Regions from separate parts of the Alteromonas sp. ABH4_456 genome, predicted to be linked through region 2. Evidence: predicted binding sites of a transcription regulator. Region 2 holds the regulator's gene; each other region holds the start of a gene.
What was found. The regulator sigma-54, encoded in region 2, starts transcription at its own class of promoters, with help from an activator protein. The targets are predictions, from matches to a motif close to GTTGGCACGNNNNTNGNNT.
Positions count from the first base shown of each region.

Region 1: a site for sigma-54 is predicted at 3,126-3,144, ahead of ACXAG2_RS02250 (DUF4097 family beta strand repeat-containing protein). Genes of this name have one in related genera too.
Region 3: a site for sigma-54 is predicted at 1,790-1,808, ahead of ACXAG2_RS16240 (DUF1328 domain-containing protein). Genes of this name have one in related genera too.
Region 4: a site for sigma-54 is predicted at 1,775-1,793, ahead of ACXAG2_RS03560 (BON domain-containing protein). Genes of this name have one in related genera too.

Region 1 covers NZ_JBSWXO010000001.1:484,112-491,764, forward strand. Annotated here, with positions in the region: gene ACXAG2_RS02235 (IS5 family transposase) at 1-473, opposite strand, end outside; gene recN (DNA repair protein RecN) at 834-2,516, shown strand; gene ACXAG2_RS02245 (outer membrane protein assembly factor BamE) at 2,654-3,010, shown strand; gene ACXAG2_RS02250 (DUF4097 family beta strand repeat-containing protein) at 3,270-3,950, shown strand; gene ACXAG2_RS02255 (P1 family peptidase) at 3,994-6,249, opposite strand; gene ACXAG2_RS02260 (DUF445 domain-containing protein) at 6,340-7,635, opposite strand.
Region 2 covers NZ_JBSWXO010000003.1:360,693-368,345, reverse strand. Annotated here, with positions in the region: gene ACXAG2_RS06965 (KpsF/GutQ family sugar-phosphate isomerase) at 1-80, shown strand, start outside; gene kdsC (3-deoxy-manno-octulosonate-8-phosphatase KdsC) at 80-634, shown strand; gene lptC (LPS export ABC transporter periplasmic protein LptC) at 631-1,194, shown strand; gene lptA (lipopolysaccharide transport periplasmic protein LptA) at 1,163-1,732, shown strand; gene lptB (LPS export ABC transporter ATP-binding protein) at 1,738-2,463, shown strand; gene ACXAG2_RS06940 (RNA polymerase factor sigma-54) at 2,559-4,043, shown strand; gene hpf (ribosome hibernation promoting factor) at 4,076-4,363, shown strand; gene ptsN (PTS IIA-like nitrogen regulatory protein PtsN) at 4,372-4,815, shown strand; gene rapZ (RNase adapter RapZ) at 4,862-5,707, shown strand; gene ACXAG2_RS06920 (HPr family phosphocarrier protein) at 5,707-5,979, shown strand; gene ACXAG2_RS06915 (substrate-binding periplasmic protein) at 6,033-6,776, shown strand; gene yiaA (inner membrane protein YiaA) at 6,794-7,186, opposite strand; gene ACXAG2_RS06905 (DUF2145 domain-containing protein) at 7,205-7,653, opposite strand, start outside.
Region 3 covers NZ_JBSWXO010000011.1:59,881-67,533, reverse strand. Annotated here, with positions in the region: gene ACXAG2_RS16255 (hypothetical protein) at 1-197, shown strand, start outside; gene ACXAG2_RS16250 (ferritin family protein) at 427-888, shown strand; gene yfbR (5'-deoxynucleotidase) at 913-1,557, opposite strand; gene ACXAG2_RS16240 (DUF1328 domain-containing protein) at 1,851-2,027, shown strand; gene ACXAG2_RS16235 (hypothetical protein) at 2,058-2,252, shown strand; partial or broken gene ACXAG2_RS16230 (DUF6942 family protein) at 2,297-2,512, opposite strand; gene ACXAG2_RS16225 (DUF6942 family protein) at 2,544-2,849, opposite strand; gene ACXAG2_RS16220 (efflux RND transporter permease subunit) at 2,940-5,387, opposite strand; gene ACXAG2_RS16215 (MlaA family lipoprotein) at 5,338-6,240, opposite strand; gene ACXAG2_RS16210 (hypothetical protein) at 6,227-6,568, opposite strand; gene ACXAG2_RS16205 (hypothetical protein) at 6,622-6,789, opposite strand; gene ACXAG2_RS16200 (BON domain-containing protein) at 7,197-7,653, opposite strand, start outside.
Region 4 covers NZ_JBSWXO010000002.1:103,066-110,718, reverse strand. Annotated here, with positions in the region: gene ACXAG2_RS03570 (hypothetical protein) at 1-38, shown strand, start outside; gene ACXAG2_RS03565 (siderophore-interacting protein) at 51-836, opposite strand; gene ACXAG2_RS03560 (BON domain-containing protein) at 1,177-1,737, opposite strand; gene ACXAG2_RS03555 (hypothetical protein) at 2,047-2,427, shown strand; gene ACXAG2_RS03550 (GAF domain-containing protein) at 2,466-2,822, shown strand; gene ACXAG2_RS03545 (response regulator) at 2,893-3,774, shown strand; gene ACXAG2_RS03540 (hypothetical protein) at 3,885-5,012, shown strand; gene ACXAG2_RS03535 (Gfo/Idh/MocA family protein) at 5,063-6,166, opposite strand; gene ACXAG2_RS03530 (methyl-accepting chemotaxis protein) at 6,386-7,653, shown strand, end outside.

The DNA of each region.
Region 1 (7,653 bases), on a different contig from region 2:
CTCTTTTTATTTTTAGTGGAGCTGGGGGCTTTAATAATCGTGGCGTCCACCAGTGTGCCCTGCGTCATCATGACACCGCACTCCGATAGCCATTGATTGACGGTTTTGAATAATTTGCGAGTCAGCTTGTGCTTTTCCAGCAAGTGGCGGAAGTTCATAATGGTAGTACGGTCAGGAATGGCTTTATCCAGCGACAGTTGTGCAAACTGACGCATCGAAGCAATTTCATATAACGCATCTTCCATTGCTTCATCACCAAGGCTATACCATTGCTGCATACAATGAATGCGAAACATGGTCTCAAGCGCATACGGACGGCGACCATTGCCTGCTTTAGGATAAAAGGGGTCAATCACTTCCAGCTGTTGAGACCACGGCAGCAGGTTATCCATTCTGGATAAGAAAATTTCTTTTCTCGTCTGGCGACGTTTGCTAGAAAACTCACTATCGGCAAAAGTTAACTGTTGGCTCATGGGCTGTAATGGCTGTGATTTACTATGCAGCTATGATCTCACATTCAGCACTTATTCGCATCTTCCCTAATGATTTTCGCTCAATATTCGTAACCAATAAGCGCATACCCTGAACCACTGTCTAAGTGTAATTCTCAGGGATGAAATGACTATATTTCGCTCTAAGCGAACATCGACAAAATCAGATACTTCTGTAAAAGGCATCACTTAAAACCTTCTCCAAACCAAACTACCTGCCAAGAACTCCTCAAACACGGCCGTAGATAACAACATTTTCATGCCGCCTTAAAAACTTCACTTTACACAGCCAAAATACTGTATATATTTACACATACTGTATAAACATACTGCGGTGAACACATGCTGGTTAATCTGTCGATCAAAAATTTCGCTGTTGTTAAGCAATTATCTGTCAATCTTGAGTCGGGTATGACGGCCATCACCGGTGAAACCGGTGCGGGTAAGTCTATTGCCATTGATGCACTCAGCCTTTGTCTGGGTGAGCGGGCCGATGCCGGCGCGGTGCGTAAAGACGCGCCTAAAGCTGAAATCGTTGCCCATTTTAATCTGAAAGGCCATAAAGCGGCACTGGCCTGGCTGGATGAGCAGGAATTGCTGGATGAAGATGACGACAGCTGTTTTGTACGCCGTGTCATTTCCCGCGAAGGCAGATCGAAAGCGTTCATTAACGGCACACCGGTATCGCTGCAACAGCTGAAACAGTTCGGCCAGTACCTCATTGCTATCCATGGCCAGAACACGCACCTTCAGCTTTTGAAAGACGATTACCAGCGAAAGCTGGTGGATCAGTATGCCGCGCATCCTGCCTTGCTGAGCGCCGTGTCAGATAACTACCGCTTGTGGAAGCAGAAGCAATCGGAACTGAAAAATCTGGAAACACAGGCACAACAGCGTGCTGACCGCCATCAACTGCTGGCCTACCAGGTCCAGGAGCTGGATGAATTTGCCATTGAAGATGGCGAATTTAATGAGCTTGAAATTGAGCACCGCAGGTTGAGTAACGGCCAGACATTACTGGAACAGGCGCAAACGAGTTTTTATAACCTGTATGAGAATGATGAGGGTAATGCGTTATCCATTATTCAAAATGGTCTTGACCGTCTGTCTGAGCTGGAAGAACACGACAGCGCCCTGACGCCGATTATTGCCTTGCTGAACGATGCCTCTATTCAGGTGGAAGAAGCGGCCAGAGAATTACGCAGCTATTGCGATGACCTTGAAATAGATCCTCTGCGGCTGCAACAGGTGGAATCCCGTTACAGCAAAGCCATGGAACTGGCACGTAAGCATACTGTGATGCCTGAAGAACTGTACGGGCATCATCAGGCACTGGCTGCAGAATTTGCCGGTCTGGAGCAGGATGAGAATCGTCTTGAAGATTTACAACATGAGGTCGTTGAAGCAAAAGAAGTTTACCGTCAGGCCTGTGAGGCACTTTCGGCATCAAGGCAGGTTGCTTCGGTTAAGCTGGCAGAAGCGATTCAGGGGCAAATCCGTCAGATGAATATGCCTCATGCGGTAATCGATATTGCTGTCGATTATCAGGAAGACAAAACGCCTGTAGCGTCTGGACTGGATGATGTGACTTTCCTGGTATCCACTAACCCCGGTCAGCCGGCAGACAAGCTGGAGAAAGTGGTGTCGGGCGGTGAACTGTCTCGTATCGGGCTTGCCATTCAGGTACTGACCAGCGACAAACACGCAACACCGACCATGATTTTTGATGAGGTCGATACAGGGATCAGCGGCCCTACCGCCGCCATTGTAGGTGGTTTATTACGCCGGTTGGGTAAAGTGAGTCAGGTTATGTGTGTTACGCACTTACCTCAGGTTGCTGCACAGGCCCATAACCAGTTGTTTGTGACCAAGTTCAGTGATGGCAGTACAACAGAAACACAGATGTTGCCATTAACGAAGCAGGACCGGATAGACGAACTGGCCCGGTTACTTGCCGGTGACAAGGTAACCGAATCAGCACTGGCAAATGCCAGAGAACTGTTAGAAAGTGCAGAATCGAACTAATAAGCGGTTGATTGGTCATAGGTGATTGGGTAGCATGCTGTCGCGCATTATTTTGCGACAGCCGCATTCTGACACTGGTTTGCCGGCAAAGGTAATGCCTGTCACTATAATCAAAGCATAACTGGACAAGCTCACGCATGAAGTTGTATCAAATCGCTATTTTGTTAACCGCTGTATTTTTCACCACTGCCTGTAACAACTGGATCTACCGGATTGATGTGCCACAGGGCAACTTTCTGGACGAACGTGACGTTAAAAAGCTGCGTGTTGGCATGACCAAAGAGCAGGTTGTTTATGTTCTTGGCCACCCTGTTGTTGAAGACTCTTTTGATAAGAGCACATGGTATTACGTGTACGATATGAAGCGCGGTATGTCCAAACGCGGTGAAGATTTCCAGAAGCAACTGGTACTTAATTTCGACGGTAATGTGCTGACCACCGTAGAAGGTGACTTCGAATTGTCAGAAGATTTTAATACCCCGCTCGATCAGTAAGCATTTTTGGTCCGGAACACCAAAATGTGGTGTTCCGGACTACTCCCGGATACGCTCTTCCCTCTCCCTGAACGCCAAAAATCCATAACCCCCTGATTTTAAATACATAATCACTTTTGGCTCAGCAATTGCTGAACTTGTCATACTTTTAACACTCATTCGTGTGCGGTTATTGCTCATCATTAAGTGAATCCTTCCCGGCAAAATCGGGAGTATTAACGCCATACCGGACACACATCACTACAAAACGGAAAATAGAATGCTAAACAGGAATCGCTCAATTATTGCTTTATCACTTTTATGTGCTGCCACGCTATCAGGCTGTGTAATCAATGTCGGGGGTAACGGTGATTATCACGATGGCGGCGATGTAAGCAGTGTGCTGGGATCGGTAACCATCTATGAAGGCCGCCATGCTGGTGATGTGTCTTCCGTCAACGGAGACGTGACTTTGCAAACATTTACTGTTGCTGAAGATGTCAGTACGGTGAATGGCAATATCAGTATTGCAGATAACGCTGCAATCAATGAAGCGAGTACGGTTAACGGCGATATCAATGCCGGTAAAAACCTGAATGTGTTTGGTGATATGTCTACGGTAAACGGCAATATCGGGCTTTCTGTGAATAGTCTGGTGGAAGGCGACCTGGAAACAGTGAATGGCGACATTACGGTGCCGGATGGCGAGATAAAAGGCTCAGTCACAACGCAAAACGGTGATGTCAGCTTGTCAGGCAATACCCGTATCTACGGCGACATCGTATTTGAAGAAACTGAAAATGGCTGGATGAAGAAAAAATCCGAACAACCGGTGCTTTCAATCACGGAAGATGTGGTTGTTAACGGCAATATCATTTTAGAGCGCGCCGTTGTACTTGAGCTTGCTAATCCTGCGCTGGAAAGCAAAGTAATTAGACGTAACAATAGCAACCGCAGCTAATCCTTGCAGGCCGGACAGAAATACATCTGCCCGGCCTGTTTGATCACTTACCGGTAAACTTGACGTCCAGCCAGACCAGGCGGTGATCAGAACTCGCTTCACGATCTTTCACCAGACGGTACAACGGACTGGCTTTTTCGGGCCAGAAAACACCGCTACCGGTCACTTCAAAACCATATCTTGACGGTAAAACGTAATCTGCCCTTGCCCCCCAGTGTGCAGTGAACCTGCGGCCGTAAGGCTCTGTTGAATGTTCACGGCCACCTTCACTTTCCGGGATAACATTGCCGTTCACGTACCGGTTATCAATAAGCTGTTCTATGACGCCGGGCCGGTGTTTATCACCCGCATCGGCAGCGTTGAAATCGCCCGCCAGTACGAAACGGGTGTTTTCCGGCAGACCGGATTGCTTACCCTCATCATCAATAATATATTCGCCTTTATCCGGTGACAAATAGTCAGCCATCAACCTGATTTCATCATGGTTCCGCTTTCCGTTTCGGTCTTCATCACCATCGAAATTAGGCGGTGTGGGATGCATAGCAAGTACATGCACAATGCGGCCATTAACGTTAACGGGTATATCCCAGTGAGACTTGGAGCTTAACCGGAACTCAGCCCATTCCTCTTCGTTATACCAGGGAGTATCTGTGGCCGGGTCAACGGGCTTCTGAGCACCGGGCATATCTTTCCACTTAAGTGTCTGCAAGCTGTGCACCTGATCATGTACAACGGGATATTTCGACAATACAACCATGCCGTACTGGCCGGGATACAAGCCAAATCCCCACGCATCACCGCCTGTTCCGGTGGCTTTTCCATCGTTATCCAGATCGAAAGGAGACGGCTCACCGGTATTCACCGGCGCGAGATAAACGTACGGGTAATCGATAGCAGGTTGCCCGTGCTGGCTGACATTCAGATAATTTTGAATAAAAGCCCGCACACCATCGCTCTGCGATTTAATGTAATCAAACTCATTAAGCAAAATAATATCCGGCGCGGTGCGCTGAATGATCTCAGCAATATTTTTGACCTGCGGATTATTGCCATCTGACAGCACCTTTTTAAGCACGTCATCACCGGGCGGCAGCCCTGAAGAAGGATAATTCGTCGACTCCATACTTACGTTAAAAGTAGCCACTCTTAACGTATCAGATGACTCTGTTCTCCCCTGTTCTGCTGGTAACATAGAGCGGATTTTGTCTACCGGCAGGGCTTTTACATTCCCGTGAAAACCTTCCACGTCCTCAGCCATCAGCAGACTGTTATAAATGGCTTCCTGTGTTGCTTCAATCACCGCCTCGAATAAAGGTGACACCTGACTGTTCGCCATCACGGTGGATGAATGCGCCGGCGACTGCTCGTCACGACGTAATGCATCTGCGTTAGAAAAGGCTATAACATAATCGCCGGAGCCGTTTGTCAGGCTGGCACCGGTTCGCGCAACACCGGCCATGGCCCGCTTTGCCAGCCTTTCCAGATTGCGGTCGTCCAGCGGTGCGTCTGTTGCAACCACTATCATAATGGAGCCGTCAGCAGCGGTATCGTTATTCAGTTCGTTATACAGGTAGTGCTGATTGAGCGCTTCCCCGGCTTTCAGGCCGTCAATATTCAGGATGCCGCCAAAGTTACTCTGTACCAGCACACCGACTGTGTATCCGCCCAGTGATGCAGGCAGCAAACGGCTGCTTGTACCAATTCCGCCTTTCCACCCGAAGGCGCGGGTACCGCTGCCGGCACCATTATTTCCCTCTGCAACCGGGCCACTTTGCGCTGTATTGATAGCCTGAATCACATCAGCTTTCGTTACGGTTCTGCGGCGGATGTCGTTAAGAAATGCGTCGTTGGTTTCACCTACGACAGCATTCACCGATGCCACGTCTTCATTCCCCGGTTGTGCCAGCGTCCATTCCACTACGCCGGCAATACCTTCAGCCACATTCAGTGTATTGGTAAGCACAACGGGTGTTTCAATTTCTCCCAATTCCCGGATTTGACTGATCCCGGCCATTTTGCCGTATCCATTGCCCACGTATACCGCAGCCGGTACCTTACGCTGCCGTAAATTGCCCTCTGCCGGAATAATGGCTGTCACACCGGTGTGAACGTCTTTTCCGTCATGAAGGGTTACCTGCCCCACCCGTACGCCTGCGACATCGGTAATACTGTTCAGTTTTCCGGTCGCAAGTACACCAGGCGCGATGCCAAGATCACGGGCTCTGACCTGCTCTGCGTCTGCGCTGACATGCATAAGCGGCAACACCAGCAGTAACGCCGGAAGAATTCGTTTTCTCATGTTGTTTTCGTTTTTTATAAATAAAAATGGGGAAGGAAAAGTGTCACACGATAGTACAAAAAACTCAAAAGGAAGACGGCTACGTACCGGTTATAAAAGACTGATAGCATGTTCAATTAAAAACAGACAGGCACCAATCAGCCCGCCCACCAACGTACCGTTAATACGGACTTTTTGCAGATCTTTACCGATGTTCAGTTCAATTTGTTCCGCCATCTGGTTGTCATCCCATGCCAGAATGGTTTTACGGATATGGTCAGTAAGAAAATCTGCGAGCTCCGGCGCCATCGCTCTGGCTGCTTCTGCGATGTGTACATCAACAGCGTTTGCCAGTTGCTCATCGTTTGCCACGGATTTACCTGCTTCCTGCAGTGCATGGGATAAACGGCCTGTGAATTTGCCGTCTGTGGCTGCAACATCATCGATTAACCAGCGTTTCACGTCGCCCCACACCTGAAACAGGTACTGCTGAAGGGTATCGTTGTTCAGCAATTGGTTACGGATATTTTCCAGCTTCTCTGTCATTGCAGGGTCGGTTTCCATCCTCGCGGTGAAGTCCTCCAACTGGCGGTCGAAACTCTTGCGTACCGGATGTTCATTGTCATTGGCAATATCCGCCAGAATGCTCACAATGGCTTTGGAAGCGATGTCAGCGCCCTGCTCGCTCAACCAGGTGGTCGGCAATATTTTCTCCAGTCGCCGGTACTCTGCTTTCAGCCAGCTATGTAGCTTTTCAGCAATAAACATCTGACTGTCAGGCCGGTGAGCAAGCTCTGCGATTTTATAAAGCAACTGGTCCAGCACCTCCTGATGTCGCTTATCACGGGTCAGAACCCGTAACATGCCGGCCGCGAGAGGTGAAAGATCCATTTTCAGCAGAGCCCGCTTTACTCCGCTTACCATCATGTCCTGAACGGGTTTATCATCCAGCGTGTTAATGATCCCCACCAGCGAGCGCGCAGCGAAGCGACTCAGACGGTCTGCGTTTTGAGGCTCGCGCAACCACCTTGCCATTCCCTGAGCAGGACGGGCATCATTGACCAGTTTTTCGATAGCGACTTCATTGAAGAATTTTTCTTTCACAAAGCGGGACAAATTGCCGGCAACCGCCGCTTTGTTATTCGCTACGATATTCGTGTGAGGGATTGGAAATCTGGCCGGAATAGGCCTGAACAATGCGCTGACGGCAAACCAGTCAGCCAGCCCGCCAACCAGCGCAGCTTCTGATGCCATCTTAATGAGTCCGGCCCAGGCGGGCCATGGCGTTATCCACTGCCGGTACTCTGTCAGCGTCGCAAGAATAAAGACAAACGCAGCTCCTACCAGCCAGAAAAGCGCGATGCGTTTTGCACGCCGGAGCTGCTGCTGTTTATTATCCGGTAGCACGTTTGTCCTTGTATTAAT
Region 2 (7,653 bases):
CGCTGATGGTGGTGGATGAAAATGATCACCCAGTGGGCGCATTCAACATGCATATGTTGCTTAAAGCAGGAGTTCTCTGATGGGACATGAAGTCACTTTTTACGGTGTGATCAGTGAAGAGCGGTTTGAAAAACTCAAAGGGCTGAAACTGCTCGTTTGTGATATCGACGGCGTATTTTCTGACGGCAGAATTTACCTTGGCAACAATGGTGAAGAGTTAAAAGCCTTTCACACCCGCGATGGCTATGGCGTTAAGGCATTAATAAACAGTGGTGTGGACGTTGCTGTCATTACCGGCCGCGACTCGGCCATTGTAAAGAATCGCATGACCGCCCTGAAGGTGAAGCACATTATTCAGGGTCAGGAAGATAAAGCCACTGCTATGGCTCAGTTGTGCGAAAAGTTGAATCTGGCGCCATCAGAGGTCGCAGCCATCGGTGATGATATGCCGGATCTTGGCATGTACCGGTTTGCCGAAACAAAAATTGCGGTGAAAGATGCCCATCCGGCCGTCACCCGCGAAGCGAACTGGATCACCACAAAAAATGGTGGATTCGGCGCAGTCCGGGAAGTCTGTGATGTGATTTTACAGGCGCTCGGCACGCTGGACACCATACACGGGGCCAGTGTATGAGCCGTTTAGGGATCAGCATTTCTGCGCTGTTTGTTATGGCGCTGCTGATGTACCTTCCGGTCTGGATGGCAGAAGAGCAGGCACCGGCGAAAAAAGCCGGAGCAGACGCTTTACGCCCTGCTTATAAAGCGAAGAATTTGACAACCACGCTGTATAACGAAGAAGGCAAACTCAATCACGAAGTCTTTGCCGCCTCTATGGAGCATTACGACCAACTAGGCTTTGTGTTATTCGACCAACCCAAATACACTGTCTATGTGAATGATGACGAGGCCCCATGGCAAGTCACCGCTGATGAAGGCACACTCTACAACGATGACCTGATCCAGCTGGAAGACAATGTGCTGATAAAAAGCCTGAGTCCTGAAGAGTTTATCCAGACTATCACAACCAATTTTATTAAGGTGAATCTGGATGACAAAACCATGACTTCAGACCAGCCGGTAGATATACGCGGTGTACAGACCATCATTAAAAGTAACGGTTTCAATGCAAACCTGCGTACCCAACAATATGAGTTAATTGATCATGTGCAGACAATTTATTCCCCGGGCAGTTAGCCTTTTCGCAGCAATAGCGCTGCTTGCTGCTGCCGGTGAGGCAATGGCCGGCTCCGGTGATTTTGAAAAGCCTATTACCGTGGATGCTAAGTCACAGTTTATCGACGGTAAAAAGAAGAAATCGGTTTTTAAAGACGATGTGAAGATCACCCAGGGTTCACTCATCATTGCCGCAGATGAAGTTGAAGCCATCGCCAGTGAAGGCGAAGGGAAAGAGGTTTTTATTGCCCGCGGAAAACCAGCCACTTATTCTCAAACGCTGGATGACGGCGCAAAAGTAAAAGCCAGCGCAAATGAAATTCGCTACGAAGTAGCCAAACAACTTATTTCCTTGCAAGGTGATGCGAAAATCCAGCAAGATACCAGCATGGTCCAGGGAGATAACATCACCTATGACATGTCAAAAGAGCAACTTCTGGCAACCGGCGGTGAAAGTAACAGCAACGGCCGGGTAACCACGGTTTTCCGTCCTGACACAGTTAAAGAGCTGAAGGAAGAGAACAAGACTTCAGACAGTAACGAAAACGAGGGTAACTGAGTTACATGGCAACCCTGAGTGCGACTCACCTGGCAAAGTCGTATAAATCACGCCAGGTCGTCCGTGACGTTAGTTTATCGGTTTCTACCGGACAGATAGTAGGTCTGCTGGGTCCTAACGGTGCAGGTAAAACCACAACGTTTTACATGATTGTGGGTCTTGTGCCGCTGGATAAAGGCAAAATCCTCATTGATGAGCAGGAGCTGACGCACCAGCCAATGCACGAACGTGCCCGCCGGGGAATTGGCTATTTACCCCAGGAGGCATCCATTTTCCGCAAGCTGACCGTACATGAAAACATCATGGCGATATTACAGACGCGTAAAGACTTAAAAAGTCATCAACGTGAACAGGAAGCGGATGCACTACTTGATGAATTTAATATTAACCATATACGTAATAGTACAGGTATGAGTTTGTCGGGTGGCGAACGCCGCCGGGTTGAAATTGCCCGCGCACTGGCAGCCAATCCGCAATTTATTTTGCTCGATGAACCCTTCGCCGGAGTTGACCCGATTTCGGTTAATGATATAAAGAAGATCATTCAGCACTTACGGGACAGAGGTATCGGTATCCTCATCACCGACCACAATGTCAGGGAAACCCTTGATGTGTGTGAAGAGGCCTATATCGTCAGTCATGGAGAACTGATTGCTCAGGGCACCGCAGAACAGGTATTAAGTAATCAAAAAGTTCGTGATGTATACCTTGGTGAGCAATTCAGGCTATAGTTAAGATATCGGGATGAGCATTTAGCGGAGATTTCGCCACCGGCACTCACACCGCTACAACCGGATGTCCTTTTTAGAGTTTATATAAGACGTAGATGAAACCATCTTTACAGTTAAAATTTAGCCAACAACTAACAATGACGCCTCAGCTTCAGCAGGCGATCAAGCTATTGCAGTTGTCTACGCTGGACTTACAACAAGAAATTCAGGAAGCTCTCGATTCTAATCCTTTGCTGGAAGTCGACGACAGCTCCGACAACGATGTAATTGAGAAAAATAACATCGACAATGATGACAGCATGCAAGAGTCTGCATCAGCCTCGTCTTCTGACAGCATGGATACCGGTGAAGCACTGGAAAAGAATGATTTACCGGATGAGCTGCCCATCGACAGTACCTGGGATGAGTACATTTCTGCGTCTTCTGCCCCCGCGCCCGGCCCTTCCGGTGGTGATGATGAACAAATCTTTCAGGGTGAAACCACCGAAAATATTCAGGACCATCTGCTGTGGCAAATGCGTCTGACACCTTTTTCTGACACAGACCGCGCCATCGCGCTGGCGATCATCGATTCCATTGATGAGTCCGGCTATCTAACGGTTACAGTTGACGACATTCTGCAAAGCGTAAACAGTGAAGATATGGAAGAGCCCGTAGAAGAAGATGAGGTTGAGTGCGTACTTAAACGTATTCAGCTTTTTGATCCTCTCGGTTCCGGCTCCCGCACACCGCAGGAGTGCTTGTTAGTTCAGCTGGCGCAATTTGCACCGGAAACACCGTGGCTGGAAGAAGCCAAACTACTGCTCAGAGAGCATTCCGATCTGTTAGGCAGTAAAGATTACCGTACGTTAATGCGTAAAACCCGCCTGAAAGAAGATCAGTTACGGGAAGCGATGCGTTTGCTGCAAACGCTTAATCCCCGTCCGGGCAGTGCATTAATTACGAAAGAACCCGAATATGTCATTCCGGATGTATCGGTTGCTAAGAAAAATGGCCGTTGGGTTGTAGAATTAAACCCCGACAGCCTGCCTAAGCTCAGTGTTAATCAGCAGTATGCTGCAATGAGCCGTAAAGCAAGAAACAGCAGTGATTCACAATTTATCCGCTCTCACATGCAGGAAGCAAAATGGTTTATTAAGAGCCTTGAGAGCCGGAACGATACGCTGCTGAAAGTAGCAAATTGTATTGTTCAGCAACAGATGGGCTTTTTTGAGCATGGCCCTGAAATGATGAAACCAATGGTGCTGAATGATGTCGCAGAAATGGTAGATATGCACGAATCTACTATTTCCAGGGTAACAACGCAGAAGTACATGCACACGCCCCGTGGTATTTTCGAGTTGAAGTATTTCTTCTCCAGCCACGTTGCCACTGAATCAGGTGGTGAGTGTTCATCTACAGCGATTCGCGCCCTGATTAAGAAGCTGGTTGCCGCTGAAAAGCCAAGCAAGCCACTGAGTGACAGCAAGATTGCTTCGTTGTTGGCCGATCAAGGCATTATGGTTGCCCGGCGAACAATAGCAAAGTACCGGGAATCCTTGTCGATCCCGCCGTCTAACCAACGCAAAAGCCTTATCTAACTTAAGGCTGCTCAAAATAAGGAAGACGAAATATGCAAATCAACCTTTCTGGTCATCACATTGAGATCACTGATTCTTTGCGTAATTATGTCGATACTAAGTTCAGCAAACTGGAACGTCATTTTGACCACATATCAAATGTGCACGTTATTTTAAATGTTGAAAAGCTTAGCCAAAAAGCAGAAGCAACGGTTCATCTTAGCGGCGCGGAAGTCTTCGCCTCTTCCGAAAATCAGGACATGTATGCTGCCATTGACAGCATGGTCGATAAACTCGACAGGCAGGTCCTGAAACACAAGGAAAAGCTTAAAAAGCACTAATTGAATTCATGGATATACAAGCCATAGTCAGCCTGGACCGCACCGAGTGTGCGGTCCAGTGCAATAGCAAAAAACGCATTCTCGAAATCATCAGCGGGATTGCAGCTAAAAATAACCCCGATGTTGATGAAGCCACCGTATTAAGTAGCCTGCTGGCCCGTGAGCGAATGGGCAGCACGGGTATAGGTAACGGCATTGCCCTCCCCCACGGTCGCCTGGCCGGACTGGAAAAAGTTATCGCCATTGTGGTTACCAGCACACCCGCCATCGATTTTGATGCTATCGACAACAAACCTGTGGATATTTTCTTTACTCTGCTTGTCCCTCAGGAACAAACCGAAGGGCATTTACAAACTCTGGCCATGGTTGCCGGAAAACTCAGCGATAAAGAAACCATAAAAACTATCCGCAAAGCTCAGACAAGTGATGATATTATTCGCGCATTACAGTAACTTAGTGTAATACGCACCGACAACACGTGACTTCAGGAGAAACGGCGTGAAGTTAATCATCATCAGCGGACGTTCCGGTTCAGGAAAATCAGTAGCACTTCGTGCCCTTGAGGATCTGGGGTACTACTGCGTCGATAATATTCCGGTTAATCTGTTACCAGCCCTGACACACACTGTCGCCGATGAATACGAGCAGGTAGCTGTGAGTATTGATGTCAGAAACTTGCCTAAAGAGCCTTCTGAGCTGGTTGAAATTCTCGACTACCTGCCGGAGTCATGGACTGTCACCATCGTATATATTGACGCAAGTGACGATATGCTGGTGCGCCGGTTCAGCGAAACCCGGCGGTTACACCCGCTGGCCAAACTGAATAAGTCATTGTCAGATGCCATCCAGACAGAACGTGAACTGCTGGCGCCTGTAGCGGAAAGAGCGGATTTGAATATTGATACCGATTCTCTGAGCATCCACCAGCTGGCAGAATTAATCCGCGAGCGTATCCTCGGTAAGAAAAGCTCACGACTTGTTCTGGTATTTGAATCATTCGGCTTTAAACACGGTATTCCCAAAGATGCAGACTATGTGTTTGACGCCCGTTTTCTGCCAAACCCTCACTGGGAACCGGATTTAAAACACCTGACAGGCCTGGATACACCGGTTCAGGTTTTCCTCAGTTCCCAGCCTATAGTGACCAAATTTATCTGGCAGATTCAGAACCTCATCACGACCTGGTTGCCACACCTTGAACGGAACAACCGCAGTTATGTGACAGTCGCTATCGGATGTACCGGCGGACAGCACCGTTCAGTTTATGTAGCGGAATCACTGGCGAAAAACTTCCGGGAATCTCATCCTGATGTCCAGATCCGCCACAGGGAGCAAAGTAAATAATGCGCATAGAGAAATCTCTGACTATTGTTAATAAACTGGGCCTGCATGCCAGAGCTGCAACGCAGTTGGTGCAACTGGCGAATCAGTTTGATGCCGAAGTTATTTTACAAAAAGGCGATAAGCAGGCTAATGCCAATAGTGTGCTGGGACTGATGATGATGGAAAGTCATCAGGGGGAACAGGTTACTGTGATCTCTGAAGGTCCGGATGCTGAAGCTGCAATGGATGCCGTCGAGGCATTAATTGCAGGCAGATTTAACGAAGATGAATAGCGCCTGTACACCACTGAGTGTGTAGTGCCGGCGAAGGCTTAAAGGCAATCCCGTTGAAACGTTTCATCAGTTTAATCATCTTTTTGACAGCGATGGCTTTTCAAAGCTCAGTATGGTGTGCTGAGCACAGAAAAAGTCTGATAACCGGTGGTACGGCCTGGCCTCCTTATCTGTACATAACAGACAATAACGAGCCGGCCGGTGAAGACTACCAATTGTTGAAGTCGGTTTTAGGCAAGCTGGATTATGCACTGGAAAGCCAGATCCTGCCTGAAAGACGGGTCACTCAGCAAATAGAACTGGGGCAAATTGATGTAGTTACAGGTGCAGCTTTCACACCGGCGAGAGCACTGAAAAACTATTTTTCTGTTCCTTACCGCAAAGAAACCATCAGCTTTGCCTTTCATCCTTCCCATCATGACGAATATGCCGGCAAATCTCTTGAAACCTTACTAAGGGAAGGCAAAACCCTGGCGTTAAATACCGGCGGATGGTATGGCGACTGGTTTAATAAAACTGTCACTGAACAGTACAGTGCGCAGCTTATTCATCTGGATTCCGTTAACCGGCGGTTACAGTTTCTGAACAGAGGCCGTGTCGATTTGGTGCTGGACGATATCAGAGTGATTAGCTTTAATGCTGAACTGCTGCATCTCGAACTGGAAATCAGTGATAATCCCGTGAACGTGCAGGACGTCCACTTCATGTTCAGTAAACAATCTGTGGACCCGGGCTTCATCGATAAATTCAATCACGTCCTGTCTGGCTATGTTAAAGACCCGGATCCTGCGATCTGAGCCTTCAACCTCACACCTTATTCTGCTGCCGTATTATCCCTGACATTTTTTTGCACCGTTATCGCGGCAAACAAACTCAGGACGAATGCCATTCCATAGAATCCTTTTTCACTCAGCAACAGGTTGGCGTTTACCAGACCAATGACTAACAGTGCAATAGCAGCACCAAGGCCAAACCAGCACAACATCAGATATATTTTCGTTGTCTGTATGCCTTCCATTTTGTCCCGCACTGTTTTTTGAACAGATACAGCAGCAAACAGTCCAAAGAGAAATACAGCAAAGTAGTAGCCTTTTTCATTAAGTGGCATATCGGCATTCAGTAGTCCGGTGATGTAAGCGGCAAATCCTGTCAGCAGTGCAATAACAGAAGCAATAAAAAAGGCTTTCGTAGGTTTATTTGCGTTCATGATGATCTCCGTTTTGTATCAGTGACTGGCATACAGCACGGTTTGATGTGCCACCAGTTGATTGTTTTCCAGATAATTAGCAATAGTGGTGAACGTAGCGGTTTGTATCGCGCCCGGATGGTCGCTTAACGACACACCGCTGCTCACCCAACTGCCTAACCGCAACTTCATTTTGTTAACCTTCACCGGCTGTGCTTTAAACCATGCCTGCGTATTGTTTTTAAGGCGATGACTGTCAGTGGTGTCGTAAATAGCAGCATTCAGCACATCAAGGGTGTACTCAGTGCAATTTTGCTTTCCTTCCGTAAACGGACTCGCAATAACGGAATAGGCCGGTTCGTGCAGCAATTTCGCTTTGTCCTGCGCATACAGGGCAACGATTTTCTGCTGCACTTCCCAATCGGGAATAATTATGCCGGTTTTTAACTCCGTTGCTCCCCAAAAGAAATCCACCGGATAATCCGTTT
Region 3 (7,653 bases), on a different contig from region 2:
ACAACAGTCCCCTGGTGACTGGCTGGAACGCTTACTACTACAGTGGCGCCTGCGGATACATTCCCGGTAATGCCGGCGAAGTATTTTACGACGACACCGGTAATCCGACTCAGGTACATTTCGTGTACTTCACTCAGGATCTCACTGTATCTACCTATTCCGGTAATCCAGGCGATGTGAAAATGTACAACCTGTAATTACTGTTAACAGCACTTAAAAGCCGGCATTGTTCGCAATGCCGGCTTTTACTTTTTTACAGAGCAAATTGTAAAGATGTATTTACCCGTTTCTTCCACACGCTGCCAGTTTGAACATCCGGAAAAAAAACTTTGTATATCATGAATATAAAATTTAATTAGCAGACATAACATATGGCCTGATCCCTGCAAATTCCCATACAGAGTTTTGCAACAAAGGGAATCCGCTGTGTCTGCTGCTAATTATCCGTCTGATAATATTTCATATCTCATCAATATGCTGCAAAGCGGTATCACGTTTTACAGTGACGGAATTAAAGCCGTGAGCTGCGACAGTACCCGCGCCCTGTTTTCGCGTATATTAAGAGAGAAGCAACAAGCCTGTACTGATCTCATGCCTTATGCAGGTCAGCACAGTGATTTTACTGAAACGTCTTTGCTTATCGAAGCGAGAAAACTCTATACCCATGTAGTCAGTAAGCTTTCTGCAAACAGTGAGCAGGTGTTTGTTGAGCAACTGGTAGCGCTGGAATCACGGGTTCTGAAACAGTTCGATGATGCGTTAAACGAAAAACAGAGCCAGTCTTGTGCTCAGCTGTTGCGGAAAATCCGCACCCGCATGCAGCAATGCTATGATGAATTATTATCCCTGAAACAAGCCAGAACGCGGTTATTGAAGGACCGCGCCTGAACTGAGGACGTTAAATGTTCCCTGTTATTCTTTAATATTCAGCGTATTAGCCCTTTCGACCCAGTCTAGATCGCGGGTCTGCTCATCCAGCGTTCCTTTTGCATCTTCAAGAAATACCTGACAGAAATAATCCACACATTTAAACGTGTCCCGGTATTTTTTCAGTTGTATGTCCATTTCGTGCATAGCATTTGAAAACTCTGAGTTAGATTTTGATAACTCATAGTCACATTTCAGATAAGCACACAATACGTCTGCGGCTTTCGCCAGCGCCACATGAATATCTTCTTTATCCTGCTCAATCAGAGGCTGATAACGCTGACGTAGTGGTTCAGGTAGTGTTTGAAGTAACATGGCTTCAAACCTCCGCTCCAGCTTTTTAATCGCCATGGTGGTTTCCGGGTCGTGATATTTTACCGGGCTGGGAATGTCGCTCATACCGGCAATTTCACTGCCTTCATGGAAAATAGCCATGGAGGCTACCCGGTCAGGCTCAACATCTTCGTTAAATACTTCTTTTGCAATTGCCCCGAGCATATGAGCAACCACCGCCGCTTCATAAATATGCGTCGATAACATTTCTTCCTGAAACTGCGCCATTAAGGGCCAGCGTTTTACGTTTCTTGCTCTTTGCATCAAACCGATAAATGCAGAATGGTTTTTACTCATGAATAGTTGTCCGTATATCGAAAGCGGGACCGGCAACGGCTGGCGGGCCACGGGTAAGCCGGATTAAATAAATGATGAAATATAAATCTAGTGTACCAGCGTCTCTAATGCACTGCATGAAAGCTTTCCGGAGACTGTGTAAAAAATGCAAGTAAGTTGTAACTACCGCCCTGTCCATCAGGGTCAAACGCAGTAAAACAAAAAATAACCCTTAATTTTCAACATCTTAAATAATGGCACAATACCAGCATAAGTGTATATGTCATTTACTAGAGCAATATGAGGAAATAATTATGCTAGGTTGGGCAGTTACATTTTTCATTATCGCCATTATCGCAGCAGTTTTTGGCTTTGGCGGCATTGCCGGTGCAGCATCAGGCATTGCTCAGTTTTTATTCTTCGTGTTTGTAGCGTTGCTGGTGATCTCTCTGATCGCAAATGCATTACGCGGCAAATCACCTAGAGTCTAACAATTTACATTGGAACAAGGAGAAAGGACTATGAACTTATCTAAATTAATGCTTAAGGCACTGTTAGTAGCAGGTTTCGCATTCTCACTGGCCGCATGCGGCGACGGTGAAGCAGAAAACGCAGGTGAAAAACTCGACGAAGTCGTTACCGATGCAGGTAACGCAGTTGAAGACGCCTGTGAAGATGCCAAAGAAGGCATGAATGCAGAAGACAAAGACTGTTAATCAGTACTAAGAAAAATCAAAACCAGACCTCCGGGTCTGGTTTTTTATTTCTGACACCCCATAGCCTGTTTCAGCAAAGCCGGCCTGCTTCTGATCAGATAATTCAGAAAACCAACTTTTTCATTTGTCAGCTGCCGGTAGTCAAAATACGGCGTCACAACCAGTGACCGTTGCAAGCACACAGCAAAATCAGCCGTCAGCCATTCCACACTGTCTGTAAGTCCCAACGTTCCGGCAAAGGTTTTGCCCATCACAATGTTTAATCTGGCAGGGTTAAAATGTTCCGGCGCTTCAAACCAGAGCGCAGTACTCCCCCTGTTCTGTCAGCAAAAGCTCGTCACGATACTGCTGCCATGAGGAAATGCCTTGTGTTTTGCCGGCACTCTCTGACAAGGCAAATACCCATTTTGCGTAGACATTAAATACTTTACGCCAGCCATTTCCGCATTCCCGGTTTATGTTCTCAATGAGGGTATTATTTGCCGGCAACAATTGTCCCGGAGGCCCCGTCAGAGGATAATCAGGCCGGTTTGCCATAAACACCTGAATACACGCCTCTTCACACCCTAACCCTGCAACGGAATCTGCCTCCGGCATTGCTCAGCTCCTTTCTCAGCCATCAGTAAAAAAGACCTGCATCGCTGCAAGCCTTTATTCGTCTATACATCATACCTGATTGCAGGGGCATTACCCGCTACTTTTCTTACCAACAAAACGGTTTAGCAGCGCCGGCAATAAACTCAGGTCAGTAAACAGTGCCAGCAGCATCGCCAGTGCCGTCAGCAAGCCAAAATACACACTGGGTAAAAAGTCAGAAAAACCGAACAGTGAGAAACCCGTTGCAATAATGGTAGAGGTGAACAATATAGCCAGTCCGGAATGCCCGAAGGCTGAACGGCTCCCCGCGTATGCGCTGCCATCTCCCTGTTTCATACCAGACAGGTAACTGTGTAAAAAGTGAATGGTATCATCGACAGCTATGCCCATGGCTATGGCCGCAATAGTGATAGTCATAATATCAAGGGAAATACCGGACCAGCCTATGATCCCTAAAACTCCCAGTGTAGTGAGTATATTCGGTAGAAGTGCAATCAGTGTGACCTTAAGCGAGCGGAAAATAGCAAACAGCACCAGTGCCAGCACTGCATACACAATACCGAGAGTTTTGATTTGGGAGTCAAAAAGACGACTGAGAATATCCTGATACAACACGAACAGGTTAGTCAATTCATACTGAGAGTCATCCAGCCCCGTGGCTTTTAAGTCAGACTGCAGTTGAGTCATAAACAGTTGACGGTTCAACCCTTCCGTGGTGTCCTGAATACGCGTAGAGATACGAAAGGCATTATCTTCAGCAGAAAAATACGCCCCCACCAGCTGATTTACCACCTTTTCATCCAATAAACGGTAGATAGAGGTAAGCTCATACTCAGTAAGCGGTTTTCCACCATTTAACTGTTTTGCCAGTTCAGTAAAATTCACTACCGACGTCACACTGCCTGTAGCGTCAAATGCCTTGATGGCCGCCTGCGCCAGCTGCAACTGTGCGACAGAATCTGCCGTCAGCACCAGTTCCTTCGACGCGTTTTGTCCATCCAGTGTAATAATGACATCCAGGGCAGTAGAACCACCAAATTCACGGTCGATAAACGCCAGTTCTTTGTAGATTTGCGTGTCTTTATCAAAGTAATTAATAAAAGAGTCTTCAACATTAAGCCGTGTGATGCCCGCCGCCATAACAGCAAACACAATGAGCACAAACCCGCTGACAGCCAATGGTGCGCGCATCGACAGCCCGCGCAGGCGTTCCAGCAATGCTTTAATAAAACCGTACTCTTTCGTTTCTTTACTGGCCGGTAAAAATGACAGCAAAGCCGGGAACAGCAGCAAACTTACTGCCATGGTGATCAACATGGAAGCCAGCATCATCCATCCAAATGCGACCACCGGCTGCAAGCCTGAAAAGATAAGAGCGCCGAATCCTACAGAGGTGGTCAGCGTGGCGTAAAAACAGGGAGACAGTTTGTCTTCCAACGTAGCGATAATGCGCTGGCGTTGAGAATACTCCGGGCTATCCCGGCTTATTTCGCGGTAACTGCCGATGACGTGGATCATCACCGCCAGGGTAAGAATAAGTTGCAAAGCCACAAAATTTGCGGAAATGACCGTGGTACGTAAATCCAGCAACCCGAACAGGCCCATGGTCAGAAATACGCTTACTGCACAGGAAAGTAACGGAAAGAATACCCATTTAAATGACCGGTACAATAAGGCCAGAAGTAACACGATAACCGCAGCGATTGCGGTGCCAAAATTCACCAGGTCTGACTTGATGATATCGATAAGATGCTGGCCTACCACATAGGCCCCGCCAAGATAGGTGTTGGCTCTGTCAGACAAAGACTGCGTGATTTGTTCAATTTGTTCGATTTCGGCTTTTCGCTGTGTGGTCAGTTGCTGACGGATAGGCTCAGCCTTCGCCTTTAACGCTTCAATTTTCTTATTGTCGGCGTCACTGAGGCTCTCACCGTCTAGTACTTTAGCCTGAATGGTGGTGATTTCTTTGTCTATTTCTACCAGTTCAGGATTGTCTTTAAAAACGATCTGAATACCCGTTGCGGTTTCCTGACGGTTAACCAGCAGATCAGTAAAGATCGGATGGCCTGAAATCATAGATTTCATTTGTGCGGGAGAATAATGCTGCTTTTCCCATGACAGAGAAGCCACATCGGTATCACCGGTAAGTGCACCGGCATCATTAATAAGCGGCACGGTGATAATGGATGTCACAGCTTCAACACGGTCGATTTTCTTTATTTCTGCCGACAGCGCAGCAATATCATCAAATGTCTGCCGGCTGAACAGATCATGAGAAACCGGCTCATAAGCCAGCAGAATAAATTCCTGCGGGGCGAATGTCTGATCAGCAACCTGAGTCTGAATGTAGAGCTTGTTATCTTTGACCAGTAAGGTGTCTGCGGACGCATCAATGCGAAATTGCGATATGTGTAATCCCAGCCACGCTAAAGCCGCAATAAAGAAAATCAGAATACCCCAGCGGGCTGAAATAATCCCTGCCGCCAGCTTACTGGTTATCTTGCTGTTCGCGTTCACTGAGTTCGAAGAGTTCGTCACGTCGCTGTCCCTGAATGTACTGATTACGGAAATAGATGTAAGGATCCTCAGCCTGCTCATACAATTTCTTGTACGTATCTGACTGATTTGAGAAGTCATCAAAACCTTCAAAAATCCTCAACTGATAGCTTTCCGGTGGTTCAGCAATGTAATTTACCGGATGGACAAACCCTTCGGTGAGCGTAGATAACGCGCCGCGGGAATCAGACGGACCTAAAATGGGAATAACCAGATACGGGCCGGAGCCAATATCATAGCGTTGTAAGGTATTTGCGATGGTTTGCTTTTGCGGTTTGATGTCGAACCAGTCGGATGCGGGGTCGAATAAGCCGAGCAGTCCCACCGAAGAATTGATCAGAAAGCGCCCTAAGTTTGCACCAGCCTCACTGAACTCGCCTGCAAAGGTGTTGTTGACCAGATTCAACGGCTCTCTGAGATTATCAAAGGCATTACCAATTTTGTCTCTCACCACCCCTGGCACTACATAATGATAACCGTCTGCCAGCGGTAAAAGTACATACTGATAAGACACATTATTAAAGCTGAACATGGCCCGGTTGAAGCCTTCCCAGGGATCGTTGTAATACACCTCATCACCGGTATTCCCTGACTCAGGGGTATCACCTACTGCAACCACTACCGGAGAAACGGATACGGCTCCCTGGCTGGTTTGTACGGTAACGTCTTTCCCTTTCGCAAGCTCTTCAGCCAGTGCAGGTTCGTTTTTTTGAGGTTGTGTGTTGTTCTGCGGTTGTACAGCAGAATTTTCAGGCATGTCGGGCGCGCTGGCACAGCCGCCCAATAAAAATACACAAATAATTAAGGCGAAAGCACCTTGTCTATAAGCTGGCATAGATACCACTTTCCTTCCTTTCGTGGTGATTCATTATATTTTGAGCCCGCTGCAGAGCTTCATCCCTGCTGTAGTCCCAGTCACTATCATCATAGTTACGGGCCAAATCAAGATAATGCTCAATCCTTTGCTTACGAATTTGATGAAACGAATTCGCCGGGTCAAATTCCAACTCATTAAATACCGCCTCAACTTCTGCCAGATCAGCACCAGTTGATGTTTCTGCCGGCGTTTCCCCCAGCCAGGTTGAAAGTTGCTTTCCGGACCCCAGAGCTACAAGACTGGTCAGAAGTAACACTGTCATTACCGCAATTTTTAAGTAATTCATGTTTTTCACCATCGTTGTTTAATTCAAGGGCCGTCCGGATCGCTTTCCTGTACTTAGTTAGCGGTCGCTGCCTCCGCCATCACTGCACCTGCTGTTGCCTTACCGGCTTTGTGGTCACGTTTGTCGTAGCGATCGAACCAGTTAAAAACTGGCTGCGAGTGAATGAGACGTTCAAATGACGTTGACGGTAACGGACGGTGTTTAGTCTTCAGAAATTTCATACTGCTCCCTTGCGTGCGTAGAATTGAATTCCGGTAAATGACTTATTTACTCTCACAACTATTTTTAACATTCCAATTTCCGCGCCATATTTTTAGAGACCTCACAGAAACGCCGCAAAAGCCACCTCCGTGCTTCAACGTCATGACCGGCGTTTTCGTAACCTACTGATTTATTAGACTTAAGTATCAATTCATTATCATAGAAGAAAAATCAGAGGAAAAAGGTGCAGGTAATGACACCCAAATAATTTCCGTTGACCCGGGAATTTGATGATACTTTTTTACTACAGACGGGAAATATTTTCACAGACGGGAAGGAAAGCTTTTCAGCAGGATTCATCAACCGGAACGCAATAAAAAAGGGCTGAGATAACTCAGCCCTTTCCTGATTATGCAGTTAAAAAGTATTATTCACTTTTCATCGCTGTTTTCTGTTGAACGACCTTCAGGTTGTCTTCAACGTCTGTAACATCTGTGGCGTTTTTCGCAATCTCAACGGCCAGGTCACGCTCAGCGTCTGAGTCTACTGTACCGGTAAGCGTAACATTGCCCTGCTCAACATCCACGTCGATATCAAAACCGGAAATGTCAGAGTCCATCAGTAAACGGGTTTTGATTACAGTCGCGATTTTAGCATCTGTCAGTTTGCCGGTTGCAGAGTCCATATCCATGTCATCACCGGACATAGCTTGAGAGTCATGCTCTTCTACAATGGTCAGCTGGTTATCAACATCTGTTACGCCGTCGATATTCGCTACCAGCTCTTCCGCGAGCTTTTTATCAACCGAGTTGTCTACCTTACCGGTCAGAATAACCTTGCCATCCTGAACATCGGTGTTGATATCAAAAGAATTCAGATTACCG
Region 4 (7,653 bases), on a different contig from region 2:
CGGCTAACGATACAGAGGAAGAACAGTATCATCGTTAGCCTGGAGGTTGGCTAGGCGCCGGCTTCGTATTCTTCCATATCTTTACGCTTATCCACCTTATGCTGGTCTTCAGACCGGCCTTCACGCCAGTAACTGCTGATATACAGCTGGTCGTGGGGGATACGTCTTTCTTTAGCCAGTAACTGGCGCAGTGCCCGCATATCTGAGAACTCACAGGCTACCCAGGCAGCCGGTGTACCCGGAAGCCAGCTCAGTGCTGCCACTTCATCTGCAAGACTGTTTGCACCGGTTACCCAAATTACGTTTACGCCGGCAGGTTTCTCCAGAGGTTGGATATCATCTGCGGTGGTAACCTTGATGACGGCATAACCCTGTGTTTGCGGCCCCAGTTTTTCCAGGTAGGTAGAAATGGCTGGAAGGGATGTCATATCGCCGGCGAATAATACCCAGTCGAAGCTGTCTGCCAGACCTTTGGAGCTGCCCGGTCCGCCTACACAAATTTGATCACCGGGTGCTGCACTTTTTGCCCAGTGTGAAGCCGGGCCGCTTGCCACGCCTTCACCATGCAGCGCCATGTCGATATCCATAGTGCCGTTGCTGCGATCCAGTTGACGGATGGTATACGTGCGAAGCTGCGCATCTTGTAAGGACGCCGGTGGCACTGACAAGGGATTACCATCAAAATCAAAAAGCAGCTTAACGTATGCTGTTGTATCGATATCGGGATAAGCTTTCAGGGCATCGCCGGTCACGGTGATACGGCGCATATGAGGAGTAATTGCAATGTTGTCTTTTACTGTGAGACAGGCGGGTTGTCTTGGCTGTCTTTTTTCCATACTTATTTTCTCTTCTATTAATTCAATATCATTTTAAATGAGAACAATTCTTAAAAACAACGCATTGTTACGAATGGTGGGTATCTGTATAACCGATAAAATAGAATGAAAAAAAGCCGGAACACAAAGGTTCCGGCAAAAGACATTTAGGAATACACATGGAAACAAAACAATGAAAGCACTCTGTTGTTTTGTGATTTTAAATATAGGACTGACTGCTGCTTTATTCGACATGAAAAACTATATCTGCGTAGTATTCCCGATACCAAAAAAAGCTCCCGCCATTTGGCGGGAGAAAATCAGAGGTTTTGGTTAGGCCGGGAAAGGCCTGGAGGGGAGATTAACTGTCAACAGACAGTTCACTTTTAACGTCAACAACGTCATCAGTGTTCTTTGCAATGGCTATGATCAAATCGCGCTCTGTGAGCGATTCAACCTTGCCGGTAAGGGTTACAATCCCTCGTAAAGCATGGACATCAATGTCGTCGCCTGACAGTCCGGATTCCAGCAAAAGTTGTGTGCGTATCAACGACACCATTTGCGCATCCCTGACTCCATGGAGCAAGGTGACAAGGTCACCCTCCAGTAATGCAGGCTTTACAACATCCAACTTGTTTTCAACTGATACTACGCCACCCAGTGACGCCGCAACTTCCTGTGCGAGTTCCCTGTTAACTTCACTGTTAACTTTGCCGGTTAAAATAACCTGTCCCTTGCTCACATCCGTGCGAATATCCATCGTATCGAATTGACCACTAAACAAGAGTGCCGCTTCTACCTTGCCTGCAATTGCATCATCCGTCGCAGATTGCGTTGGCGAGGCTGAAATCCCTTCAGCAAGAAGTGACGTTGAGAACACAGTCATGACTGTCATTGTCAAAGCGGGAATTATCCGTTTCATACTCTGTTCTCCTGTTCGTTGTCTGTTGCAAACAATAATGCCAGTGGCGTGCCAGATTATACTTTTGTACTAAATATGATGTTATTGTACTGGTTTTTAAGGTTTTTTATGGTGTTTAATGCGGCGTGATAAAAAGGAGGAGAATCCGTGTGGGAAAATTTTACCTGCCAGTGTGTCTATATTTTCATACACAAACTTAGATAACTGACTATGGATAGAGGGGGGAACGAGTCATTACTCAATACCGGATTTATACTTTAGTTGAAATTTACTTTCCGTGGTCGACCAGTCGTCTTAAATGTATGCATAATGGACAAGTCGACCACTATTCCTGATGCCGCCATGAATACAAACAAATGTGAAGATGAGCAGATTCACCTTATTGAATCCGTACAGACTTTCGGATACCTGCTAGCGGTTGACCCCGTTTCCTGTCAGGTGAAAGTGACCAGTGAGAATTTATCTGACATTCTCGCGTCTCCGGTTTTTCCGGGTCAGTCATGCTTCACAGAAATAGTAGAAATGCCGGACAACGCTCAGGAAATCTTGTCTTCTTTATATGAGCAGGCCAGAAGCACAGCCAGGCGGCACAGTTATGAGTGGACCTTTAAAAATAAAATATATAAAGACTATGCCGGTGAAGTTATCGGTGAGGACTGCCATGAAGAGTTAGTGCCGTTCAAGGGTTGAAGTTTCCCGCATCAGATATTCCTTCCCAGGCTCGTGCCTTGTACGTAAAAAACATGGTGCGCTGTGTCTATGATACCGATGAGACGCCCGTTAAGCTGATCCCGTCACTGAGTGAAAGTGAACGCAGCCCTCTGGATTTATCGCTCTCCATGATTCGGGGCGTGTCGCCGGTGCACTTGCAGTATATGCGCAATATGGGGATCCGCGCTTCGTTCTCAGTGTCCCTTATCTACGAAAGCAAATTATGGGGCATGATTGCCTGCCACCACCGTGAACCTAAATATGTTGAGCAACGCCGGCGGTTAATTTGTGAAAGCTTAAGTCAGGTATTTACCTATCAAATGCATGGCAAAAGTATTGAGGTGAAACGAAACTCTTACCAGACCCGCCAGTAGCACCTTAACCGTATCATCGAGTAACCCTCTTGACGGTATTGAAGACGTGCAGGCGGCACTATTGAATACCATGCGTGTATGCGGTGTTGCTGTTGTGACGCCCAACTCACACTATCTGATAGGCAGAACGCCAAGCTTTGAAACTGTGTCTCACCTGTTTCACAGTTATGCAAAAGACAGCAGTGGTGAGTCCAAAACCACCGCACTGACCCGTATCAGCGACGACATTATAGCTAATTTCAAATTAAACGGGGTCAGAGGTCTGTTCATTTCTCCCGTATCCAGCCGTCACGGGTATTATACCATGTGGTTTCGGGAACCAGTCGATACCACAATCCGCTGGGCAGGCAAAGCCTCTCACAATAAGCAGGGCCTGGGCCTCGGTTTGTCCATAGTGAAAAGCATTGTAGAAATGCATGGTGGTGATATATGGGTCAGTAGCGATGGTGAAGGTATGGGGACCACGTTTTATGTCACTGTTCCAATCGCGCCCGTTGCCAGCCCGCTGCCAAAAAGACAAGCGACTGATGTAGTAGAAGGCAGTGCAGCGCACAGCGACAGGCTCAGCGGACTGCGAATTCTGGTGGCTGAGGATGAAGAAGACGCCAGAAAATTCCTCCGTCTGTTCCTCGAATGCCACGGTGCACAGGTCACATTGGCCAAAAATGGCCTGGTTGCCTGGCGCATTCTTAACGAAACACCACTGGCGTTTAATTTGCTGTTGTCTGATATTGGCATGCCGGAGCTGGATGGTATTGGTTATATCACTAAAATTAGGGGCAGTGATCATAAGGAAATCAGAGAGTTCAACGCCGTTGCGCTTACCGCTTACGCTTACACCGCAGACAGAGTCAAAGCGCTGAAAGCCGGATTTTCGAATTATGTCTTTAAGCCTGTGGATGCTGAAGAGCTGCTGACCGTGCTGGAAATGTATAAACCGGAAGGTGAATAAAAGGGCGGGTCAGAAATGGCCCGCCCGTCTTGCTGTAACTGTTTTTGCTTTATCCCTTTCTTGTCATTCAGTAAGCTGCGTTAATCAGTTTGCTGCCACGGAACCGGTTGGTGAAAAAATACGGAATAATACTGACACTTGCTTTAGTCATCCTTGCCGGTGTTGTCTTCTTTTTAAAACCTGATAAACCGGCTAATAGCACGGCCCGGCTTCCACAAACAATATTGATAAACACGCCTGCGGAAGAGCTGCAACCTCCGGTCACTGCTGAACAAGATGAAAGCACTGAAAAGCCGGAGCCAGTAATTGATCGTTTCCCTTCCTGTCCGCGGTTGAGTCCCGACGACTACACGCTGATTGAAAAGAAAATAGAAGCCTTTTATGTAGAAAACCTCAGTTCAGAGAATGAACAATCACGCCTGACCGCGCTCATGATGACCAGCTTTGAAGATGAGGCTGCGATGAATGCGTGGCAATCATTTTTGTCTGAATATCCCCGCAATACAGATGCGCTTCGGGAAATATTGCGACTCTGCAGTCTGAACGCTTCCCACTCAGTATGTAACCGTGATCTTGTCCATCAGGCAGAAGAGGCTGGCCGTGATGATGGTGAAACCTGGCTGAACCTTGTGTTATTTCATATAAAGCAGAATGATCATGAGGCTGTACTGGCATCGCTTGAAAATATGGTGCAGGCCAAAAGTTATTCTAATCATTATGCCCGGTTCGTCTCCCTGGCGCTGGATTCCGTGATAGCTGAGCAGGTGGCACCTCTTGAAGGTGCAGTGATTTATGCGATGGGTAAATGGGCAGCCGGTACGTACAAATATAATCTGCTCAAAACATGGTGCGGGAGCAGGGCTGACGAGCCTGCTGTTGCCAGTGCATGCATTGCGGCTGCAAAAGATATAGTGGCAAGAGCGCCATTAGAGTTAGAAAAATTAATTGGTCATGATATAGAGCTCGATATTTATACGAAGCAGGGCAACATGGCGATGGTTGATGCTGTCAGAGAAGAAATGGACGCTGATGCCACCCCGGACCATCCGCGTCTTGCGGATGCTCTGGATTTGATGATGCATGACCATGCACTTTTCTATACCTGGCTTAATGCATTGCAGCAATCCAGTGAAGAAGACGCTATTTCAGCCCTGATAAAAGAGGCCGCCGATAAATCTGCTGACCCCTCATATCAACCTTGTCGCACAGAGTCCGACCCGCCTTCTGTGTCAGAGTAAAATCATCAGCAGTGCGCCGAAAATTATGAACAGATTATCTGGCTGTTGTATTACTCTAAAAGTATACGACTTCCTGTTTGAGCGGACTTAAAAATGGCGTTGATGATCTTAACGTCACGCAATGCATCCCCCGCCGTAACCAATGCGGGGCCGGTGCCCAGAATTGCCCTGGCATCATTGTCCATTTGAAGTGTTTGTTGCATGGCACTTATCGGAGGTAAGGTTTCGCCGTTACTGGCCGTACCCGTAACGCCTGAGTAACTTTGCATAGGTTTAAGCTGATACCAGCCCTCCTTGCAGTTTGCTTTGAAATAATTGAAGCCCCTCACAACACTGGCACCACAGTCAGCACGGGTACCATCGGCAAATTCCATGGTGAAAATGGTGGTTTCGTCCACTTCTTTGAATATGTCAGGATGAGACTTTTCGTGATACCCGCTCACAGCTACAGGTTCTTTGCCGCTGATGAATCGGGTGCCATTAATGGTATACACCCCCATATCATACAGCGCACCACCACCCATAGCTTTCTGCATTCGCCAGTTGCTTGCTTCTCGGCCAGAACCGGCGTAGCCCGCATAACTTTCAAAACCGGTGAAAGCACCAAAGGGCTGTCGTAAATGATACTCCGCAAAATGACGGGTATTCGGCTCATGCTGCATGCGATACCCGATAGAAAGCATCACTTTGTTGTGGCTGCAGGCATCAATCACAGCCTGACATTCGGCCTCATCCATAGCAAAAGGCTTTTCACACCACACATGCTTGCCAGTGTTGGCAGCCATAACGGAGAAATCTTTATGTGTACCCGTGGGGGTGACCACATAAATCACGTCGATGTCATCGTTATTGGCAATGTCGTTCATTGTCTCGTAGGTATACGTATTCTTATCAGGGATACCATACTTTGACTGCCACTCTGGTATCTTCTCCGGACTGCCGGTAATAATACCCCGTAGTTCACAGTGGCGGGTGGCCTGCAGCGCCGGGGCAAGCAGACGGGTGCTGTAGTTACCCAATCCCAGCAGGGCTACGCCCACTTTGTCTTTCGAAGGGCGGGGAAGAGCAAGCGCAGAAGAAACCGGCACTACTGATGCGATGAGCAAACCGGAACTGGCGAGCTTGACGAACTGGCGACGGTGGAGTGTAGACATAATTGCCCTGTTGTTTGATTTTTGCCCAGTTTTAGCCTAGCTATTATTAAGTGCTTTTTCAATGTCCTGAAACTGACATATGAAAATGGTTAATTTTATAAATCAAGAAATTAGACCACTCTGCCGATAAAGATCACGTAAATTTATATTTACTGCTAATCACGGGATTAAAGACACGTGCGGCAGTCATAAACTCATTAACGACTGGAAATAAATTTTATGTTTAATCGTCACCTCGTCAAAGAAAACGAAGCGCTTCGGGAAGAACTGAACATGCTTAAACAGGTTCGTGAAAGTCTTCGTGATGAGATGATTTTCGTGAGACTGGATCACGCGGGTCGCATTGAAAAAGTGAACCGCCTGTTCGAGGAAGAGTTAGGCTACCGCGGGTCAGAAGTGGAAGGTAAACATTTTCTCGATTTTGTTCCGTCTATTGCGAAAGGCACAGATTATTACAAGAAACTGCATCAGGCGATGGAAAGTAATCATCATTACAGCGGGGCCATTGAGTTTACCCGTAAAAATGGTGAGGAAGCCTGGCTTCGCGGCGTGATGCAGCCCATTTTAGATAATAACGGCAGGGTGCATCACTTTTCCGTTAACCTGAACGATCTCACCAGAACGATTACCATGTCGAAAGAGCATGAAGACTTAGTCGAGGCATTACATAAATCCACGGCGGTCATCGAGTTTGACCTGAATGGTCATATTTTGGAGGCGAATGCCGCTTTCCTCGGGGCGGTGAAATACAGCCTTAGAGACATCAAAGGTAAACATCACCGTATATTTTGTACTGATGAAGAAGCAAGTTCAGAGAAATACAAACAATTCTGGAGCAAGCTCGATCGCGGTGAGTTCGTGGCCGGTCGTTTCCAGCGTGTAGATGCTCACGGTAATACGTTGTGGTTGGAAGCGACGTATAACCCCATTCACGATGCTCACGGCCGTTTGTATAAAGTGGTGAAGTTTGCCACAGAAATAACCGCTCAGGTTCAGCAGGAACAAGCGGTAGCGAATGCTGCTGATATTGCCTATCACACCTCTAATAACACCGATGCTGTTGCCCGCAAAGGTAAAGACGTAATTAATAAAGTGCTGGAGGAAATGTCCACGCTGTCAGAGCAAATGGACAAGGCGAAAGAGGGGATCCACGCACTGGACTCTCAGTCCCAGCAAATCGCAACTATTATCAGCAGTATCAGCGCTATTGCGGATCAAACTAATCTGCTGGCACTGAACGCTGCTATTGAGGCGGCCCGTGCGGGTGATCAGGGACGTGGCTTCGCCGTTGTTGCTGATGAAGTGCGTCAGTTGGCTTCCCGTACGTCTGAAGCCACGGAAGAAATTGTGAACGTGGTGAAACACAACCAGACACTGGCCGCAGACGCCGTAGAACTGGTGAATAAAGGTGATGAACGGGCACAAACCGGACTGGCTTTCGCAGAAGAGGCCGGTGCGGTCATTGATGAAATACAGGAAGGTGCCCG